2 regions of the Actinoallomurus bryophytorum genome follow, and region 1 is predicted to be linked to the other one. Evidence: riboswitches for the same ligand, from Rfam matches in the RefSeq annotation. Region 1 holds a riboswitch; the other holds the start of a gene.

Region 1 (7,237 bases):
CCACGGCCGGAGGAGGGCTCAGGCCCTCGGGTGAAGACTCATCCGCCACTCGTGGACTCCCGCCGGGCGAGGCGGCGCCTGAGGCCGCCTCGCATACGCGCTGACGCGCCCGGCAGCGCCGCCAGATGTCGCACCTCATCCGGCATGAGCTCCGGCCGGCCCGCGAGCAGAAGTACGGCCGCGTACGGCCGGCTCGTCGACGTCCGCAGCCGGTTTCCGAGCTCGTCCAGCACGCCGAGCAGAACCGCGCGATCGGCGTTGGGGTGCTCGACCACCAGCCGCAGCAACCGGTTGCCGTTCCACGTGCTGTCGCGCCGCGAGCAGAGCTCACCGAGCAGATACGCGGGCGTACGCGGATTGCGGGCCAGTGCCTGCCACCCGAACGGATAGGGACACCGCGCGAGATGGCGCAACATGCGTTCGCCGGCATCGGGATCGGAGGCCGCATCCTGATGGTCCGCGGGTGTGTGGAGGCGCGGGAACGCGCCATCCCTCTCCGCACTACCCACCTTGGAGAATCCAGCGGCGAGCCCCATAAATCGGGTTCCGCATTTCTCGGGAGCCGCAGCGCCTGCTCGTCGGTCAGGAGGCGACGGCCACTCGGCCGGAGCGCGTGGATGGACGCCGCGTCGTCGATGCCTCGGTGGCGCGTGCGTTCACGCGAGGGAGCCGCGGGCTCGTCGCCGGTGCCTGTCAGAACTGAGCGGGCCCTCCTCGTCGTGAGGAGGGCCCGCTCGGGTTCACACGTTGAGGGACTCTGCGGAGCTCGGCTGGGACAGTGCCGTGTGGAGGGTGTCCCAGAACGCCAGCTCGACGTCCTCCTCCAGCTCGGTGATCTTGCCCCAGAACTCCTTGTCCTCGGCCAGTGCGGCGGCCTCTGCCGACAGGATCGGCATGATCGTCGTACTGGACTCGGCGAGGTCCAGATCGGCCACGCTGACCTCGGCGGGCAGCTCCACGGGTGTGCGGTGGTGCTTGCCGCGTTTGCGGACGCGTACGTTCGGCGCCGCCGGCATGGGGACGCGGACCTTGGACTTGCTCAGCGCCAGTGCCACCGTGCCGAACACCACGACGGCCAGCAACCCCGTGAGGGCGGCCTGCTGGTCCGGCAGCGGCGGCGCGGAGTCGTGCTGCGCGGTCGTCTGCAATTCGGACTGCGGTGTGCCCGGCTGCTGGGTGAGGGCCTCGGCCGACGGGGGCGGAGCGGAGTGCTTGGGCACGTACTTCTGGTCGGCCGGTGCCGCCTTGACCTTCACCTTCGAGGGGTAGCCGTAACCCACGACCTGGCTGACGTCACGCGTGGCGCGGCCGAGGTGGTCGTTGTGGTTGGCCTCGATGGTGTGCAGCGTGCGGCCGTGCACGGACTCGACGATGCCCACGTGCTCGATGTCGCCGACGCTCTTCCCGCCGTTCCACGAGAAGAAGACGATGGCGCCCGGCTCGGGGTGGTGACCCCAGGCCTTGTGCTTCTTGAAGAAGTTCGCGTGCTGGGGCGTCGAGGCGAACTCGCCCGCCCAGTCTTCGACTCCGGCCTTGTCGGCCGCCCAGGCGAGGAACATGTCGCACCAGGGAGCGGTCTTGAACGCGGCGTCCTTGTCGACGTGTTTGCCGTACCAGTCGCCGTACTTCGTGTAGCCGCTGGCCTTCTCGGTATAGCCGAGCTGGTCCTTCGCGACATGCAGGAGCTTTTGCCCTATTGGATCCATGTCTCCCCTTAGGCCGCCTACCGGGTTAGCTGACGGGTTCGGGCCAGGAGGAGCCCTACCGTACGAGTACGGATTCACCCCAAGGGACTTCGTGGGTCCCCGGTTCCCGCTGCACTGGGGGTACAGCCGGGATTCGGCGGTCGGTCTGTCACCTCCCGGGTGGAGGTAAGTCACAGCCCGATTACGGCGCAATGTATCGGAAGTTTCGCGAGAACGGCAACGCGTTCGGAGGGGAAAGTCTGGAGCGAACTACTTACCCAGTGTAACCAAGTGCCGTGGCCGCTCGGCGAGCAACAACTTAATAACCGATCTCACCTGCGAAAATGTAGCAACCCTCGGCGAGAGGGGAACGGACTCCAGGCGCACAGCGTAGCGTCACAACGACTTCCAAGACGGGGTCGCAGACCGGCCGAGTCGACCGGTATGGGGGGAGGTGTGGCGGTTCAGCCCGTGGGTCGGGAAGCTGTCGGAGGCGTGCACCATACGCACATAACTCACTACAAAACGCGACCAATCAACCACACTTCACCGAGGCGGCGGCTCGGGGTGCGCCGAGGGCTTCGGACCCTCGGATTTCGGGGTTAATTACCTGCGGGCGGAGTCCGGAACGCGGTGCCCGGACCCCCGCCTCACCAGTGCTAATCCATCTCCAGTACGATCTTCCCTCGGGTATGACCAGAGGCACAAAGCCGCTGCGCCTCTCCGGCGTCGGCAAGCGGGAACGTCTTCGCGATGGAGACGGTCAGTCTTCCGTCGTCGACGAGGCTCGCTAGCGCGGACAGATTGGTCATATCGGGTCGGACGAAGACGTATCGGCCGCCGCGTTCGGTCACCGACGGATCGACGGTCGACGCCCATCGGCCGGTGGGTGTCAGCAGGTCCGGCGTGATCTCCAGCGCCTCGCCGCCGACGAGGTCGAGCGCCACGGACACTCCGCCGGGCGCGATCCGGTGTACCCGGTCGGCGAGGCCGTCGCCGTACGCCAGCGGCTCGGCGCCGAGCTTGCGTAGATAGTCATGGTTGTCCGGACTGGCGGTACCGATGACCTGCGCGCCCTTCGCGACGGCGATCTGCACCGCGAACGAGCCGACGCCACCGCTCGCGGCGTGGATGAGCACCGTGTCGTCCTCGTTCACCCCGAGCGCCTTCGTGAGCGCCTGGTACGCGGTGAGCCCGGCGAGCGGCAGCCCGGCGGCCTCGGCCCAGGACATCCGTCCGGGCTTGCGCCCGAGCGTGCGTACGGGAGCGGCCACGAGCTCGGCGTACGTGCCGCGGCCAACATGGTCCTCGCGGACGTACCCGATGACCTCGTCGTCGGGGGAGAACTCGCTGACCGCCGCGCCGACGCGTTCGACCACGCCCGAGAGGTCCCAGCCCGGGATGACCGGGAAGTCGGTCTGGAAGAGCCCGTCCATCCGGCCCTCCCGGATCTTCCCGTCCACCGGGTTCACCCCGGCCGCCTTGACGCGTACGAGGACAGAGTCCGGACCGACCTTGGGCTCGGGTGCGTCATTGGTGAGTTTCAGCACGTCCGGGCCGCCGTATTCGTTCATCACGATGGCTTTCACACTTTGACCGTTACCCGCCGGAGACGGAAGTTCACCTCGGGGGTGCGGCCTCAGCGGAACCGCGCGTACACGGACAGCCCGAAAAGGATCATCGTGACCGGGCCCAGGACGGTGAGGGAGGCGAGCAACGCGCGCCGGCCGAACCGGTGCCCGGACGGGATCTGCTCGGCCGGCCGGCCCGCGATCGGCCAGGGCTCGCGTAGCTCGTCCGTCGTCGGCCGGTCGTCGAACGCCGGGTCCGCCTGGGCGCCCAGCGGCAGCCCGGCGGCCCAGCCGAACAGGTCCGCCAGGGCGGAGGGCGGGCTGTCCAGCCCCGACGCGAAGTAACGGACCTCGCCCGCGGTGCGCTCGAGCGTACGTATGGTGTTCCCGAGGCCGAGTCCCTCGAGCCACCCGCGCGCGTCGCCGTCGAGCCCGCGGCCGGCCGAGGTACGGCGCAGCACGTCGGCCTTGGTCACCACGACGGCGATGCGCCGCTGCCGCCCTTGGTCGTCGCGGGACCGCAGCTCGGCGAGCAGGCGCTGCAGGGTGTCGGCCGGATCCTCGTCCGAGGTCGCGGTCGCCTCCTGCACCAGCCGCCGCTCGTCGGTGGAGAGCGCGAGGCGCAGCTCGGGCAGGGCGAACGGGTCGATGACGAACAGCAGCGCCTCACCGTGATCGAGGTAGCGCAGCCGCTCGACGTGGGTGGCGCCTGTGTGCAGCTCGCCGGCCGGGTCGAACAGGTACAGGATCCGGTGGGCGGCGGGCAGGGTCAGGTCGAGCATCGTGGCCACCGGCAGCTCCGGGCCGGTCTTGGCGAGCCGTTCGCCGCGGTCGAGCTCCGCGATGGCCCCGGCGTACGCGCGGGCGTCCCGCGCCTCCACGAACTCGGCCCGGCCGTGGGCTCCGGCGGCGCTCGCGCGCAGCGCGCGTACGGCAAGGAACATCAGAGTGGTCTTGCCGGCCGCCGGTCCGCCGACGAACGGCAGCGGCTCGACCCGCGCCCGCCCGATCCGGCCGGGCAGCCGCCGGTGGCAGTGCGGGCAGTACGCGCCGAGGCGGAACCGGCCGAGCAGGATCGTCGTCGGCAGCCGTGTGCCGCAGCGGCACACGTGCCGGAAGGCGCCCAGCCGCCCGGGTACGAGCCGTGAGTGGCGTTCCTCGCAGTTCGGGCAGGCGTACTCCGGCAGCGCGAAGCGCCGGTAGCACCCGGCGTGCGGGCAGGCGATCAGGATGCGGCGGTAGGCCATCCAGACGCGCTCGACCGCGCCGAGCACGACGACGCAGACCGACCACACGGCCAGGCCGGCCCCCGCCATCAGCGCGGTCGCGACACCGAACGCCAGCGCCGCCACGGCGAGCGGCACCGCCCCGAGCGCGATGCCTCCGCACAACCCCAGCCAGACCGGGAACAGCACGAGGCCCAGCGGAGCCCGCAGCAGCGTGTCGGTCAGCGTGGAGATCGCCCAGCGCGCCTGGGTGACGCACCAGGGCACGGTGTGGCGTTCGAGACTCCAGGCGTCACGCCACACCTGGAAGAGGAGGTAGTGCGGGTACGCGGCGTCCGGGGGCCCCGGCGCCGGGCGGGGCACCGGGGACGGCCCGTCGACGCCGGTGACGATGAGGGTGCGCCAGGCGGTCTGGAAGAAGCGGTACAGGCCGAGGCCGAACCCGCCGAGCAGCGCGACCGCGATGGCCACCGGCACCAGGACGGCGAACTCGGCGGCGAGCAGGACGACCCAGAACAGCGCCGCCAGCCCGTAGACGATCGGCATCGCGTCACCCTCCCCGCCGTCGCAGCGCCCGCCAGGCCGAGGCCAGCTCCGGGTCGCGGTCGGTGAGCGCCGACTCGACGTGCCGGCGGGCGAACCGCCCGAGGTCGTCCCCCCACTCGGTCAGCCACGGAACCGGCGTCCGCGCCCGGTCCAGGCGCACCTCGATCTCGGCGAGGTCGACGCGGCCGTGCCGGTCGGTGTCGAGCCAGTGGGCGGTCAGCCCGGCCCGTACGGGATCCGAGGCGGTCATCAGGATGTCGGCGCGCACCCGCGCCGACCGTCCCGCGAGCGCCCCGGCCGCGCTCGCGTACGCGCGGGCGGTCAGCGGGTCGGCCGGATCCATCCGGCCCAGGAGCCGCGCCACCTCGAGTCCGGGTTCGGCCCTCAGCGCCGCGTCGTGCCCGAGGACGATCCGCGCCGGACCGGCCAGCTCGGCCAGCTCGGGCAGCCGGTCCAGGATCAGCCCGGCGAGACGCAGGGTCTCCGGCGCGTCGAGCGGCGCGCTCTCGAAGACCCGCCGCGTCAGCCGCCGCAGCGTGCCGAACCGCGCCATGGCCGGGCCGAGCCGCTCGACGAGACGGCGGCAGTCCTCCGGCGTCGGCGGTGCGTCCCAGAGCGCGTCGAGCAGCTCCTCGATGTCCGGCAGGCCGTGTGGCTCCAGCTCCACGAGCCCGGCCGTGGCGTCGTGGCGGTCGGCGCGGACGGACAGGACGAGGCTCCCGGTACGGGGTGCACGCGTCCAGTCGTGGTCGCCGAGGGCGGCGCATGCCTCGGCGGTGAGCATGGCACGGCGGGTACGCGGCTCGGCGGCCTCCAGCCCGGCCAGCACCCCGGAGACCATGGCGTCGCGCCAGGGGCCGGGGGTCCGGCGCAGCGCGGCGGCGACGTCGCCTTCGCCGCGCCGCGCGCACGTGGCGGCCGTGGCGGTCACGTCGTCGTTGTCGACCCGGCCGCCCACCTGGTCGGCGAGGCGTACGACGCCCGCCAGAGCTCCGAGCCCGGACGCGCCGGCGACGGCCGCACGGAACGGCGACGGCAGCCCGTCGCGCAGCCGGAGCGCCGGCAACCGGTCGCGCAGGGACGGTTCGTCGAGCGCGAGCGCGACGCAGTGCTCGGCGATCTCCGGTGCGACGTGCGCCAGGGCCACGGCCAGCTCGAAGCCGAGTCCGGGCAGCGCCGCCGACACCGCCGGCCAGACCCAGCCGGGCACACCACCGCGCCGTACGACCTCCGCCGCGGCCGCCTCCTCGTCGGCCGACACGGACGTGTCACCCCGGCAGAGCGCGAGCAGCGCCGCGGCCCCCTCCGCAGAGAGCAGCGCCTCCCCGGCGTCGACGGTCGCCGAGATGTAGCCGACCGGGCCGGTGGTGGTTGGGGTGGCGGTGGATGGGGTCACGGCCGGTGGGGTGACGACGTCCGGGGTGGCGGTGGTTGGGGTGGCGACGTGCGGGGTGGCGACGTGCGGGGTGGCGGTGGTTGGGGTGATGGCGGATGGGGTCACGGCCGCTGGGGTGACGGCGTCCGGGGTGACGGTAGTTGAGGTGACGGTGGTTGGGGTGATGGCGGTTGGGGTGATGGCGGTTGGGGTGATGGCGGGTGGGTCGGCGCTGGTCGGCGGCGCACCAGACGAGGTGGTGCGGGCCCGGACGGCACCGTGGGTGGTGGAGGTCGGGGTGCCCTCAGCGGCACATGACCCGGCGGAATCGGCCGGCGTGGTGCCGATGGACGGGGTACCGCTCGGGGGCGCGCCGGTGAGGGCGCCACCGATCCACCTGGCACCCGTGGGCACCGTCCTGGCCGAGGTGCCGCTGGTCGAGGTGCCGCTGGTCGAGATCGGATTGTTCGGAGGGGGATCGGCAGGGCCGGTACCTGGCCGGGCGGAGCCGGTACCGCTCTCCTGGTCCCGGTCCTCCACGCCGCCGAATGGCATCGGGGGACCACCCTGCCGCCGACCGCCGGCGGTGTCGTCCGATGAGGGCGGACCGCCAGCCCGGCTCCGGCGGTCACCAGGCGCGGCGGAGGACCGATCGGACGGCGACGTGACGTCGCCCCTGCGCCAGGCGTCGCCCCCGGACGAGATACCGCCATCGGGCGGGACACCGCCTCCGGGTGAGATGTCGCCTCCGGGCGGGATGTCGCCTCCGGGCGGGACGTCGCCTCCGGGCGGGACGTTGCTGCCGGACGAGATACCGCTCCCGGGCGGGACGCG
Region 2 (7,237 bases), 6.0 Mb from region 1:
GCCGTCGTCGCGCACCTCGCGGACGATGGACAGCCGGGGGAACACCTCGGCGGTCAGCTTGAGCCACACGGCGCGCTCGGGATGGCGGGAGCGGCGGTTGTAGCGCGGCTTGTGGGCCGCGATGAGGCGCAGCTCGCGCACCTCGGCCTCCAGCGCGCTCGCGCACACGATCGTGCGGACGCGTTCGGCGATGCCGATCATCTCGCGGACGCCCCGGCGGGTCTCCGAGGCCGTGAAGTAGGACTTGACGCGTGTGCGCAGGCGCCCGCTCTTTCCGACGTAGAGCGGCTCGCCGCGCACGTCCTCGAAGATGTAGACGCCCGGCGCGGCCGGCACCGCGTCGGCCAGGTGGCGCTTGCGCTTCTGCTCCGGCGTGGGGGCACGGGCGAAGCTCGTCAGCTCCTCGAGGGACTCGACGCCGAACGCGCCGGCCCGCTCCAGCAGCCCGTGGAGCACGTCGACCGTCGCCCGCGCGTCCGAGAGCGCGCGGTGGCAGGGCTCGGTGGTGGCGCGGAAAAAGCGGGCGAGGGTCGAGAGCTTGCAGTTGGGCACCTCGTCGCGGGTGAGGAGGCGGCGCCCCAGGTCGGCGGTGTCGACGACGGCGGGTGCGGGCCAGGGGCGTCCCTGCGCGGCGCAGGCGGCCTTGAGGAAGCCCATGTCGAAGGGTGCGTTGTGCGCCACCAGCACGGCTCCGCGGGCGAACTCCAGGAAGGCCGGGAGCACCTCGTCGATGCGCGGCGCGGCGATGACCATCTGCTGGGTGATGCCGGTCAGCACCGTGATGAACGGCGGGATCTCCTGGCCCGGGTCGACGAGCGTGCCGAACTCGCCCAGGATCTCTCCTCCGCGGACCTTCACGGCGCCGATCTCGGTGATGGCGGAGTCGTGCGCCGAGCCGCCGGTGGTCTCCAGGTCGACGATCACGAACGTGACACCGATCAGAGGCGTGCCGAGATCGTCGAGGGTGCCCTGCACGGCAGGACCTTCGGAGGCCATGGCACGCACCGTACGGGTGGCCACCGACAATGCACGGCGTGCGGGGGAACACCGAGGTCATTCGTCGGCGGATCACCTACTCCCGGGTGCCGTGCCGTCTACGCTGGGCAGCGACGGGGGTAGGGGCCGCCGGTGGCACGTTTCCGGGGCCCGCGACCGGCTCATGCGTGAGGAGACAGATCATCGACACCGGCCCGGGCGAACAGCTCGATCAACCGTTGCCAGAGGCCGTCCGGCAGCGCGTGGTCGAGCTCGCCGCCGAAGTGGTCGGCGCACTCCGGGCGGACGAGATCCCCGCGCCGCTGCGGCGCGTCGCCCGGTTCGAGCCACGCCGCAGGGCCAGGCTGGCGGCCACCCCGATCGCCACCCAGCTGGAAAAGGACACCGACTTCCGCGAACGCGTCGCCGAGGTCGTACGCGAGGGCCAGCCCGAGCTCGCCGCCGCGCTCGACTCGGGCACGGTGCCGGCGGCGGCCGACCCGGTGAACGTCGCGGCCCTCGCCTACCTCATCCGGCCACCGGGCTGGCCGGAGCGGGTCGAGACGGCACGCCGCGATCTCGAACGCTCCGCGCTCGCGGCCGACGAGGCCGAGACGATCCGCAAGCTGGCCGAGCTGCAGGAGCAGATCGCCGCGGCCAAGGCGACACGCACCGAAGAGATCGACAAGCTGCGTACCGAGCTGCGCAGCTCGCGCGCCGAGAACGCCGAGCTCCGCAAGAAGCTGCACGAGAGCCGCACCCGCGCCAAGCGCGAGCACGCGCGCGCCGAGGAGCTGGACCGCCAGGCCGGCGAGGAGCGGGCCGGTGCGGCGGCCGCGGGCGCGGCGACAGAGGCGGAGCTGCGCCGACTGCGCGCCAGGCTCTCCCAGGCCGAGTCCGCGGTGGAGAACACCCGCCGGGCCGCACGCGAGGGACGCAACCTCGACGAGACGCGGCTGCGGGTGCTCCTCGACGCCCTCACCGACGCGACCAAGGGGCTGCGGGAGGAGATCGGGCTGCCGACGGGGATCACCCGCCCGGCCGACAGCGTCGGCGCCGTCGCGCCGCAGCAGCCCGGGCACCGCACGCTCCCGGGGCGTGCCCTCGCCGACAGCGACCCGGCACTGCTCGACCAGCTCCTCATGCTGCCGCAGGTGCACCTCATCATCGACGGCTACAACGTCACCAAGACCGGCTACGGCGACATCCCGCTGTCCGACCAGCGGTCCCGGCTCATCTCCGGCGTCGGCGTCCTGCACGCCCAGACCAAGGCGGAGGTGACCGTGGTCTTCGACGGCGCGGAGCTGGACGCTCCGGTCGCGGTGCAGGCGCCACGCGGCGTACGCGTGTTGTTCAGCGCGCCGGGGCAGACCGCCGACGATCTCATCGGCCAGCTCGTACGCGCGGAGCCGGGCGGCCGGGCGGTGGTGGTCATCTCCTCCGACCAGGAGGTCTGCGACTCGGCCCGCCGCGCCGACGCCCGCCCGGCCCCGGCATCGCTGCTGCTGAGACGGCTCAGCCGCACCTGACGCGTTTCTGTCGGTGCCTCCTTCTAGCGTCTGTGTCATGACGTCGACACGAGGAGACACCATGCTCATCGACTGCGAAAAGTGTGAGGTACGCAACGTCGGCTGCGCCGACTGCGTAGTGTCCGCAATGCTCGGCGCGCCGTTCGAGGCGGTGGAGATCGGCGACGGAGAGCGCCGTGCGCTGGATGTTCTCGCCGAAGGCGGCATGTTGCCGCCTCTGCGGCTGACGATCTCCGATGAGCGCGCCTCGTAGTCGCACGTGCGCACGCTGTTGCGCTATTGACGGGAATTGGAGTTTTTCCCGTAGAAGCGGTTGTTACCAGGGTGATACTTGACTAGTCTCGCGCCCTGAGTCAGTCGCTCGTTCGTCGCCCCCCAGGCGACGGCGACGGGCTCCCGCCGAGTCGCTACGGCATACGAGGAGACCTCCGTCGATGGTGGTCTCCCTTTGGCCGTACGAGCCGGGGAACCAGGTTCCAGGGGTGAATCGGAGCGCATCTGCTCCGTAGGGCGACTTCCACGCCCGAATCCGTCAGCTAACCCGGTAGGCGGTCCTTGGGAGAGGGGCGTGCCGCAATCGTGGCCACAAAGCGCAGTGCCGGCAGTAGTGCCGGTGGCTGGCTGCCAGGAGGCAGGGTTGGGCTTCGAGCCCTCACGACCCTGTGCGTAGCGGCTTCCACGGCGCTGATCGTGCCTGTCATGCCCGCGCAGGCAGCACCGAAGCCATCACTGAAAGAGAGTCAGGCCAAGCTCAAGAAGCTGAACTCTCAGGTCGACCATCAGGACAATATTTACAACAAGGCCAAAGAAGAACGACAGGCCGCCAAGAAAAAGCTCGACGCGCTGAACAAATCGGTCAGCCAAGACAAGAAGACGTACGAGCAGCTCCGTATACGGGTCGTGCAGCTCGCCGCCGCCGCTTACAAGAGCGGCCAGTCCGGCGACATTCCGGCCCTCGTGTCGTCGAGCGACCCCGCGGACGTCCTGGACCAGATCTCGGTGTTCACGCAGGTCGCGCGCAACCGGTCGAGTGAGGTCACTCAGTTCCTCAACGCCGCCCAGCTGCTGCAGCGCCAGAAGGCGCAGGCGCAGCAGGCCGCCGACGACCTGAACGCCAAGCTCAAGTCCGAGCAGAAGCAGCTCGCCAGCCTCAAGAAGAAGGCCGGCCAGCAGCGGTCGCTGGTCAACAGGCTCGGCGGTGGTGTCTCCTCCTCCGGCGGCCACGGCGGCACCTACACCGGACCGGCGTCCGGCAGTGCCCGCCTCGCCCTCGAGTACGCGTACGAGCAGAAGGGTGCCCCCTACCGTTATGGCGGCACCGGCCCGTACAGCTCCGGCTTCGACTGCTCGGGACTCGTGATGATGGCCTGGCGCCACGCCGGCGTCAGCCTTCCCCGCGTCGTGCCCGACCAGTACAACGCAACCCGCCGTGTGGCGCGCTCGGACCTGCAGCCCGGCGACCTGGTGTTCTTCGACAGCCTGAACCACGTGGGCATCTACGTCGGCAACAACCAGTTCATGCACGCACCGCACACCGGCACGGTCGTCCAGATCGAGAGCCTGAGCGGCTACTACAGCTCCGCCTATTACGGCGCGGGCCGTCCGTAGGGAGCCGTCAAAGTGGAGATGAAGCGTACAAGCATGTCCAAGACCAGTCGTTGGTTCGTCGGTACCGCCGGAGCAGCCGTGGTGGCCGGGCTCGTGATGCCCGCCACCGTCGCGGAGGCCAAGCCCACTCCATCGCTGAGTGCCGCGAAGAAGCAGCTCGTTCAGCTCAACGACCAGGTCGACAAGCTCGGAAACCAGTACAACAAGGCCAAGGAGGACTGGCAGGCCGCTCAGAGCCGTCTGAAGGCCCTGAACTCCTCCGTCACGACCGAGAAGGCCACGTTCGAGCAGCTGCACGTCAGGGTGGCTCAGCTGGCCGCGGCGGCGTACAAGACCGGAGGCGAGGCCGGCTCGGTCCCGGACCTGCTCTCGGCCAAGGACCCGTCGGCCGTGCTCGACCAGATGACGGCCTTCACCCAGGTCTCCAACAACCGTGCCGCGGAGCTGACCCAGTTCCTGGCGTCGGCGCAGCGGCTGGAGCGGCAGAAGGCGCTGGCCCAGCAGGCGGCCGAGCAGCTCGCCCAGCAGAAGACGCAGGCCGACAAGCAGCGTGCGGCGGCCAACACGGCCATCAGGAAGCAGCTGACGCTGATCAACAGGCTCGGCAGCAACATCGACCCGGGCAGCTCCAAGGCGAACTGCTCGATCCTGGCCACCGGCCGGGCCGAGACCGTGCTGCGGTACGCCTGCGCCCAGCTCGGCAAGCCCTATGTGTTCGGTGCCGCCGGTCCGAACTCCTTCGACTGCTCCGGGCTGACGATGATGGCCTACAAGCAGATCGGCATCAATATCAACCACTACGTGCCCAACCAGTACAGCGCGAGCAGGCGGATCGCCAAGGCCGATCTGCAGCCGGGTGACCTGGTGTTCTTCAGCAACAACGATCACGTAGGCATGTACGTCGGCAACGGGAAGTTCATCGAGGCCCCGCACACCGGCGACGTCGTGAAGATCGCCAGTCTGAGTGACGCGTACTACAGCTCCGTTTACTACGGTGCCGGGCGTCTCGTCTGACAGAGACGTAGATCTCATAATGGCGGGCGGCGCAATTCACGTTATGTGATTGCGCCGCCACGCTTTTGCCGCAAATTTGCCGATGCCATGCGGTCTTGCTAGCGTGCGGCGAATGTGCGGTACGTCCCATGCACCGCATCGCCGGGATGGATTCCGGCATTCACGCGTCGTGGAACGCGTGCCGGGGATTTCCATTTCGACATTTTCCGGAATGCGCCGATAAGCGGCCAGCCGCAGAAACCGTCCATCAGGGACGCGTCAGGTGGCCGCGCACGCCTAGTCCGCGGGCACGCGGAGCCGGGGACCCGACTGCGCGACAGACGCAGCTCTCCAGGGTGAGTCGGGCACCTGCGATGACAGGCGCACCGTAGGGCGGCTTCCAGCCCGAACCCCCTCGCCGACCCGGTTGGCGTCCATGGAAGGAGAACACCCTGTATCGCACCCCCTCGACCGCTTCACCCGCACGCATCCGCCTCGCCGGCGGCATGCTGGCCGCCGGCGCCGTACTCGCGCCCACGGCCCTGACGGTCCAGGCGGCCGACGCGGCCACCCTGACCGTCATCCCCGTGGCCCCTCCGACGGCGGCCGACACCGCGGCGAAAACGTCTTGGAACGCGCGACACAAGGTCGGGCTGACGGCGGTGGCCGTCGCCCGCGAGCAGATCGGCAAGCCGTACCGCTACGGCGGTGCCGGGCCCGCCGCCTTCGACTGCTCCGGTCTGGTCCAGTACGCCTACCGGAAGGCCGGAGTCAGCCTTCCGCGTACGGCGGACGCCCAGCACGGCCACGTCAAGCGGCACGTGAAGTTCACGGACTTCGCCACCGGTGACCTGGTCTACTTCTACGGCGACGGCCACACCGGCATCGTCTCGAAGGTCGACGGCGGCAAGGTGTACATGATCCACGCGGCCCACACGGGCACCCGGATCAAGCAGGTCCTGATCAACGGTTACTACCGCGGGCACTTCAACGGCGGCGTACGGCCGTACTAGGCGTGTCTGACGATCCTGTCCGTAGCGAGCGGCGTCCAGGTGGTGCGTCGCAAGGCGGAGGAGGAGTCAGCCCGGTGTGGGCCGGCGACCGACGACAACGCGGCGAGGCGCCGCCTGGGCGTCGCGCAGCCGGAGGAGGGTTTGCCGGACACGCCCAAGGGCGTGTCCGGCGCCGGGGCTCGTCCGTAACGGACGAGCCCCGGCGCTTCCGGGCGGTCGGCCCGGCGCATTCAGCGGCGGCGGCTAGGATCGCGCGCATGCCGGCCAAGGGGAATGCGGACTCGCGCGTGTCTGCGCTGCCCATATTCGCCGGTTTTGCCGGATTGGCGATCGTGGCCAACCTCGTCACCGGCATCGGCTACGTCGCACTCCACGACGGCGCGAGCCGGTCCGCCGCTCCCTCGCGGCCCGTCGCCGGGGCACTGCCCGCCCCCAGTACGGCGACGGTGAACTCCCTGCTCCAGCGCCGCTCCCACGCGGTCCTCGCGCACGACCGCGCCGCCTTCCTCGCCACCGTCGACCCTTCGGGCCAGGCGTTCCGCGCCGGGCAGGAGGTGCTGTTCGACAACCTGGCCGAGGTCCCCCTCACCGGGTGGAAGGAGTCCTTGGCCGACACGCGCCCGGCGGTGGCCGCCGACGACGGCTGGACCGCACGGCTGAGGCTCGCCTACCGGCTGCGGGGCTATGACCGCCGGGAGCTCGTCTACACCGAGTACCTCACCTTCGACCGCCGCCCGGGTACGGGCTGGGTGGTCTCCGGCGACGGGGCGGCGCACGGCCTGCGCGACGATCCGCAGATCTGGAGCGGCGGCAGCCTCAAGGTCGTGCGGGGCCGCCGCAGCATCGTGCTCGCCGAGGACGGCGCCGTGGCCGGCCAGGACGCCCGCGCGCGTACGGCCGAGCTCCGCGACATCGCCGACCGCCTCGACCAAGGCGTCGGCATCGTCTCCGGCGTCGTGGGCGACCGATGGTCCCGGCGCGTCGTCGCGCTCGTCCCCGCCACCGAGCAGAAGGCCGAGGAACTCGTCGGCGACGTACGCAATCTCGGGGACATCGCCGCGCTCGCCACCGTCACCGGCGACGCCGGCGGAACGGCGACCGGGGAGGACCGCGTCGTCA

What was found. A riboswitch is a leader RNA that binds a small molecule or an ion and turns the genes downstream of it on or off. The one in region 1 is predicted to bind cyclic di-AMP.
Region 2: another riboswitch for cyclic di-AMP. It lies ahead of FB559_RS00940 (C40 family peptidase); the one in region 1 lies ahead of FB559_RS28860 (CHAP domain-containing protein).

The regions. Positions count from the first base shown of each region.
Region 1 covers NZ_VFOZ01000001.1:6,152,131-6,159,367, forward strand. The annotation lists gene FB559_RS28855 (hypothetical protein) at 39-416, opposite strand; gene FB559_RS28860 (CHAP domain-containing protein) at 741-1,706, opposite strand; cyclic di-AMP (ydaO/yuaA leader) riboswitch at 1,705-1,855, opposite strand; gene FB559_RS28865 (NADP-dependent oxidoreductase) at 2,345-3,274, opposite strand; gene FB559_RS28870 (TRAFAC clade GTPase domain-containing protein) at 3,325-5,028, opposite strand; gene FB559_RS28875 (GAP1-N2 domain-containing protein) at 5,033-7,237, opposite strand, start outside.
Region 2 covers NZ_VFOZ01000001.1:191,012-198,248, reverse strand. The annotation lists gene FB559_RS00955 (DEDD exonuclease domain-containing protein) at 1-996, opposite strand, end outside; gene FB559_RS00950 (NYN domain-containing protein) at 1,164-2,504, shown strand; gene FB559_RS00945 (hypothetical protein) at 2,542-2,757, shown strand; cyclic di-AMP (ydaO/yuaA leader) riboswitch at 2,945-3,071, shown strand; gene FB559_RS00940 (C40 family peptidase) at 3,204-4,112, shown strand; gene FB559_RS00935 (C40 family peptidase) at 4,146-5,126, shown strand; gene FB559_RS00930 (C40 family peptidase) at 5,612-6,118, shown strand; gene FB559_RS00925 (basic secretory protein-like protein) at 6,406-7,237, shown strand, end outside.